One region of the Dyella sp. SG562 genome, then DNA from elsewhere that is predicted to be linked to it. Evidence: predicted binding sites of a transcription regulator. Region 1 holds the regulator's gene; the other holds the start of a gene.
What was found. Region 1 encodes sigma-54, which starts transcription at its own class of promoters, with help from an activator protein. Its sites were predicted from a motif close to TGGCACGNGCNTTGC; they were not measured.

Region 1 (3,333 bases):
CCGATCAGCGAAGGACGCCGCGATGCGGTCACGCCGCGCTCGAGCACCCGCGATTCGCCGCGCATGCCCGCCACCCAGCGCAGGGCCATGCGCTCGTGCACGCCATCGTAGAGTTGTCGGGCGGTAAGCCGGTCCAAACCGAATCCTTTGCACCGCGTGATGCCCGGCAGGGGCCGGCGGCGATGGCGCACATTGTGCCAGTTCGGACGGTTTGGTGCGCCGCAAGACGGCACGGGCTGGGGCCGGGCTTGGGAGCGGCCCGCCCCGGCGGGCGGGGCGGGCCGGCGAGGTTCAGCCGTACTGGCGTTCCTCGCGCACTTCGCGCTGGTGCTTGTCGCACACCTTGTCGCGGTGCTTGCGCAGCTGCGCCACCAGCTTGTCGAACATGTTGTCGATGGAGACGTACATGTCCGATTCGGTGGCTTCCGCGTGGAGCGGTGCGGCGCCGGGGACTTTGAGCGTGCCTTCGCAGCGTTGCTGCAGCTTGTCGACGGAGAGGACGACGCTCAATTCGAGGAGTCTGCTTTCGAGGCGGGTAAGTCGCTCACAGTGGCCGTTCACGCGTTCGCGAAGGGCCTGGGTGATCTCGATCTTCTGGCCGCTGAGCTGGACTTGCATGGTGCGCCTCCTCTGGTACTGCCGCATGACGCGGCGTGGGTCGATGCGCCGGTGCCGGATGGTCGCCGACACATCACAGTCATCTCTTGGTATGGGGACGCTTTCCATCCCGCCAAGTTCCCGTCCAGGCGCACTTGCGCGCTGGTCAACCTGCCCGCTGGCGCTCGCTGGAGCTGGGAATTCGCATGGCCTCCCGATATTTGGCGACCGTACGGCGCGCCACCTGGATGCCCTTGCGGTGCAGTTCCTCGGCGATGGCCTGGTCGGACAGGGGTTTGCGCGGGTCTTCCGCGTCGATCAGCTTGCGCAGCATGGCCTGGATGGCGGTGGCGGATGCACTGCCGCCGTCTTCCGTGGACACGCCGCTGGAAAAGAAGTGCTTCAGTTCGAAGGTGCCCCGCGGCGTATGGATGTACTTGCGGGTGGTGACGCGGGAAATGGTGGACTCGTGCATGCCCACTTCCTCGGCCACCTCGCGCAGCACCAGCGGATGCATGGCCTCGGGGCCGTAGTCGAGGAAGGCGCTCTGCCGGCGCACGATGGCCTCGGCCACCTTGAGCAGGGTCTCGGCGCGCGATTCCAGGCTCTTGATCAGCCAGCGGGCCTCCTGCAGCTGGCCGCGCATCCAGCTGGCGTCTTCGCCGCGGGCCTGCGCGATGAGGTTGCAGTAATGCTGGTTCAGGCCCAGCCGCGGCTGGCAGTCGGGATTGAGGCTGACGCGCCAGCGGCCGCTGTCCTTGCGCGCGTAGACGTCGGGCGCGACGTATTCCACCGGGGTGACGTCGAGCGCGGCGCCAGGGCGCGGGTCCAGGCTGCGGATCAGCATGGCCGCGGCGTGGGTTTCCTCGTCGCTGGCGCGCAGTCGGCGCGACAGGCGGGCGATGTCGTTGCGCGCCAGCAGCTCAAGCTCGCTGTCGACGATGCGCAGCGCCAGCTCGCGCTGAGGCAGGTCCGGATCGAACTGCTCCAGCTGCACGCGCAGGCAGTCGCGCAGGTCCAGGCTGGCCACGCCGGTAGGATCGAAGCGCTGCACCTGGCGGCGCACGGCGTCGACTTCCTCGACGGTGGCCTTGAGGTCGGCCGGCACCGCGGCGGTGACCGATTCCAGCGTCTCGCCCAGATAACCGTCCGCATTGAGCGCATCGATGATGATCGCGGCGATGGTGCGCTCGCGCAGGCTCATGTGGGTGAGGTTGAGCTGCCACAGCAGGTGTTCCTGCAGGGTCTCCGGCGCGGCGTTCTGCGGTTCGAAGTGGTCCTCGTCGCCGCCGCTGCTGCGGCTGCCGCCGGCGGAGGAGAAGTCGATGGGTTCTTCGGCGTTGCCGCCGGATTCGCTCCAGTCGGCCGGCTCGTCGCCGCTGTCGCCGTCGTTGGCGGAGGTGGCGGCCTCGGTGGGAGCGTCGAAGGTGGCGGCCTCGCCATCGCCTTCGCTGTCGCCCTCGTTGGCGGCGTCCTCGGAGAACTCCAGCAGCGGGTTGCTCTCGGCGATCTGGCGCAGCTCGGCCTCCAGCTCCAGCTGCGACAGCTGCAGAAGGCGGATCGCCTGCTGCAATTGCGGCGTCAGGGTGAGCTGTTGATTGAGGCGAAACTGCAGTCCGGGTTTCATGCCACTGTTTTGAATGAGCCCAAAGGCTTGGATGAGCTTCGGGTCATCCTAACCCCTAGGGGGAGGAGCGGCCATAGGTTCCCGCCGATCCTCGCGTAGGCCGAATGGCTGAATGTGACGGCGCGCGCACCGCGGCCATCAGGAAAGCCTTATAGCCTGAATTCGCGGCCCAGATAGACCTCGCGTACTTTCTCGTCGGCCAGGATGTGCGCCGGCGTGCCGCGCGACAGCACTTCGCCGTCGTTGAGGATGTAGGCGCGGTCGCAGATGCCCAGCGTCTCACGTACGTTGTGATCGGTGATCAGCACGCCGATGCCGCGCTCCTTCAAGTGCCGCACGATGCGCTGGATCTCGCCCACCGAAATAGGGTCGACGCCGGCGAAGGGTTCGTCCAGCAGCATGTAGCGCGGCTCGGCGGCCAGCGCGCGGGCGATCTCCACGCGGCGGCGCTCGCCGCCGGAGAGGCTGATGCCGCGCTGGTCGGCGATGTGCGCGATCTTCAGCTCGTCGAGCAGGCTTTCCAGTTCGGTGGCGCGCTGCTTGGCGCCGAGGTTCTCGCGCAGCTCCAGCACGGCCATGATGTTGTCGGCCACGGTGAGGCGGCGGAACACCGACGGTTCCTGCGGCAGGTAGCCGATGCCCAGCTTGGCGCGCGCATGCATCGGCAGGCCGGTGATGTCGTACTTGTCGAGCTTGATGGTGCCGGCGTCGGCCTCGATCAGGCCCACCACCATGTAGAAGCAGGTGGTCTTGCCGGCGCCGTTGGGACCGAGCAGGCCCACCACCTCGCCTTCGCGGATGGAAAAAGCGAAGTCGCGCACCACCTGGCGCGCGCGGAAGCGTTTCTGCAGGCCTTCGGCGGACAGCATCGATTACTTACCCGCGGCCGAAGCCGCCGTGGCCGGCTTGGGGGCCGAACTGGCCGGTGCCGGCGCGGCCGGCTTGGCGGCGGGCGCCGCGGCGGCCGGCTTGGGCTTGGGCAGGAAGGTGCCGTGAACCAGGCCGTCGCCGCCGGACTCGCCGGTGATCAGGCTGGTGTCGGTGTTGTAGGTGATCTTGTCGCCGTGGAATTCACCGCGGCCCTGCTGGGTCACCTTGGCGTTGCCGGT
Region 2 (3,333 bases), on a different contig from region 1:
CGGCCTTCGTCAAGGAACTGAAGAAGTCGCGCTTCACCGCGCTCACCGGCGTCAACACGCTGTTCAACGGCCTGCTCAACACGCCGGGCTTCGACCAGGTCGATTTCTCGCGCCTGCACCTGAGCCTGGGCGGCGGCATGGCCGTGCAGCGCGCCGTGGCCGAGCGCTGGAAGAAAGTCACCGGCGTGACCCTGGCCGAAGCCTACGGCCTGACCGAGACCTCGCCCGCGGCCTGCATCAATCCGCTGGACCTGAAGGACTACAACGCCTCGATCGGCCTGCCGATTCCTTCCACCGACGTGGCGATCTGGTCCGAGGAAGGCCAGCCGCTGCCGTTCGGCGAAGTGGGCGAGCTGATGGTGAAGGGCCCGCAGGTGATGCAGGGCTACTGGCAGCGCCCGGACGAGACCGCCAAGGTGCTGGGCGCCGACGGCTGGCTGCACACAGGCGACATCGCGCGCATGGACGAGAATGGCTACGTCTATATCGTCGATCGCAAGAAGGACATGATCCTGGTGTCCGGCTTCAACGTGTATCCGAACGAGGTCGAGGACATCGTCATGACCCACCCCGGCGTGGCCGAAGTGGCCGCGGTGGGCGTGCCGGACGAGCATTCCGGCGAAGTGGTGAAGCTGTTCGTGGTGCGCAAGGACCCGAACCTGACGGTGGAAGCGCTGAAGGAGTTCTGCCGCGCCAACCTCACCGGCTACAAGCGGCCCAAGCTGATCGAATTCCGCGATGCGCTGCCCAAGAGCAATGTGGGCAAGATCCTCCGCCGCGAACTGCGCGACGAGAAGAAGCCAGCCGCCTCGGCGGCCTGATGGATCAACTCATGAACCAGCGAGGAGCCTGTCCTCCCCAGGGAGTTCGGACAGGCTCCAGGCTGCCTCGCCCGCGCCGATCCGCGCGGGATTCCACCAGCGGCTGCCGCGACGAATCAATCGTCGTGCCACGTCTCCAGGATGTCGGCGTAGCCGCCCAGCAGATTCCATAGCGGAACCTGCTTGTCCTCCGGTATGCGCGTGTACGCGAAACCGATGTGCCGGTCCGAGATGCGCTTCACCTGGGCCTCCAGGTGGATGTGCAGGTCGTGGCCGAAAATCATGTCCAGCATCCAGCTCTGCCCTACTTCGCCCTGCCATCCCAGCGGGCGGCGCAGCAGCGCGCCGGTGGCCGAGATGTCTACCAGTTCCGTCGGCTGTGACTGGCTGCCGCGGCTCATCAGTACGGTCGTCTCGATGCGCATCCGCGCGGGGCGCAGCTGCTCCGGACCATCGTTATGGTGCTTGCCGCCGGCTTTGGTCATGCCTTTCCCTCCCATCCCCGCTGCCGTGCAGCGTCATCCAACTTATTCGCGGCAGGCACTAGTGCCCGTGAAATGGACCCCCGCCGCGCATGCGGCCTATCCCCGCGCCGATCAAACTGCCCTTACCGTGGCGTAAAGCAAGCGCCGTGCCACGTCGTAATATTCTGCCGGCGACGCGCCCGGAACCCACCGGCACGCGGGATTCGGCCATTTCCCGCCGTTTTGCGGGCGCCTTGAAGCTGTGTCGCTTCCATCGAGCGTTTCCATTGCATCGGCGCCGACGCCCAGGCCAGACGCGGCGGGTCACATGCTGCCCTTGCGACGTGGACGATCGAGCCCTTCCAAACCACGCATCCGCGGCATTCTGCCGATGCACCCGCACGCTTGGTAGGCCGTACGCATACTGGACTTGGCCGCATGCAGCCGTTAACCTTGATCGCACGTGGGTTACAGGGTGCGCCTGCCGTTCGAGCCAGACGCCGCCGGAGCACCCGCCCGACACCCAGCAGACCTCCTGTTCACGCCGTGGCGCAGTTCAACGCGCGGCCCGGCTTGCCGTTCGCCGTGGATTGCCTCCCGGTCCGGTTGCAGGAATTGTTCACGGCCAGCCTGACCGATGCCGCCGCAGGCGCGGTTTCATCATGCAAGGCCGTGACGGACGCCAGAGCGCCCGTGGTGATCGAGCCTCAAGGAGTTTCACGGGTGACCGCCGGATGGCCGCCGCCCGAGAGCGGGGGACAGCCTCAGCGAATGCCGGTGGAATCGAACGGTTCCGAACGTGTTGAACGCACTGCAAGCCGTCATGGGCGGCCCAACGACATGCATTGATGAGCACTGAGCCAGTCGAGCCTCAGCCGGTGGCAGCACCGCAGGACGCTTTCGCGTCGGTACCGCAACAGCAGGAAATGCCGCTGGCCATCGTGCGCGGCGAACCCGTGCTGCAGATGCCGCAGGACCTGTACATCCCGCCGGATGCGCTGGAAGTCATCCTGGAGGCGTTCGAAGGCCCGCTGGACCTGCTGCTGTACCTGATCCGCCGGCAGAACCTGGACATCCTGGACATCCCGATCGCCGAGATCACCCGGCAGTATCTGGAATACATCGACATGATGCGGGACATGCGGCTGGAGCTGGCCGCCGAATACCTGCTGATGGCCGCGATCCTGGCCGAGATCAAGTCGCGGCTGCTGCTGCCGCGGCCGCCGGTGGAAGAAGGCGTCGAGGAAGATCCGCGCGCCGAGCTGGTGCGCCGGCTGCAGGAATACGAGCGCTTCAAGCGCGCGGCGGAGGACATCGACGCCCTGCCCCGCGTCGAGCGCGACACGGTGGTGGTGCACGCCGACAGCGGCGAGCGCACCGTGATCAAGCTGCCGCCGCCGCTGGACCTGAAGGAACTGCTGCTGGCGCTGAAGGACGTGCTGCATCGCGCCGAGCTGTTCGGGCATCACGCCATCCGGCGCGAGGCGCTGAGCGTGCGCCAGCGCATGGGCGAGCTGCTGGGCAAGCTCGGCGACGCCAGCTTTCACCGCTTCGAGACACTGTTCGACCCCAGCGAAGGGCGGCTCGGCGTGGTGGTCACCTTCCTGGCCATGCTGGAACTGGCCAAGGAAATGCTGGTGGAAATCGTGCAGGAAGAGCCGCTGGCTCCGATCTATGTGAAGGCGAAGGTCACCCAGGCCGAGGAATCCGTCGAAGACGACACGCCCGCGCAGGCGTCCGCCGCCGACTGACCCCGAACCCATCCAGGCACTCTCAACCGAGCATCCTCAACCGATCAGGCCATGCAGATCGAGCAACTGAAGAACATCATCGAGGCGGCCCTGCTCGCCGCCACCCAGCCGCTCACCGTGCAGCAGCTGGGCGACCTCTTCGGCGAGGAAGACGAGGTCGACCGCGAGCAGCTGTCGCGCGCGCTGGAAGCGCTGGCGGAAGACTGCGCCGGCCGCGGCGTCGAGCTGCGCGAGGTGGCTTCGGGCTTCCGCTACCAGGTGCGCCAGGAGGTCCATCCATGGATCTCGCGCATGTGG

Region 2: FHW84_RS15735 (PilZ domain-containing protein) is a predicted target of sigma-54. The motif match lies at 1,444-1,458, and genes of this name have one in related genera.

What each region holds. Positions count from the first base shown of each region.
Region 1 is NZ_JAAOYS010000007.1:132,944-136,276, forward strand. It holds gene hprK (HPr(Ser) kinase/phosphatase) at 1-137, opposite strand, end outside; gene raiA (ribosome-associated translation inhibitor RaiA) at 292-618, opposite strand; gene FHW84_RS14245 (RNA polymerase factor sigma-54) at 764-2,224, opposite strand; gene lptB (LPS export ABC transporter ATP-binding protein) at 2,374-3,093, opposite strand; gene lptA (lipopolysaccharide transport periplasmic protein LptA) at 3,097-3,333, opposite strand, start outside.
Region 2 is NZ_JAAOYS010000008.1:168,665-171,997, reverse strand. It holds gene FHW84_RS15740 (AMP-binding protein) at 1-821, shown strand, start outside; gene FHW84_RS15735 (PilZ domain-containing protein) at 938-1,306, opposite strand; gene FHW84_RS15730 (ScpA family protein) at 2,134-3,036, shown strand; gene scpB (SMC-Scp complex subunit ScpB) at 3,088-3,333, shown strand, end outside.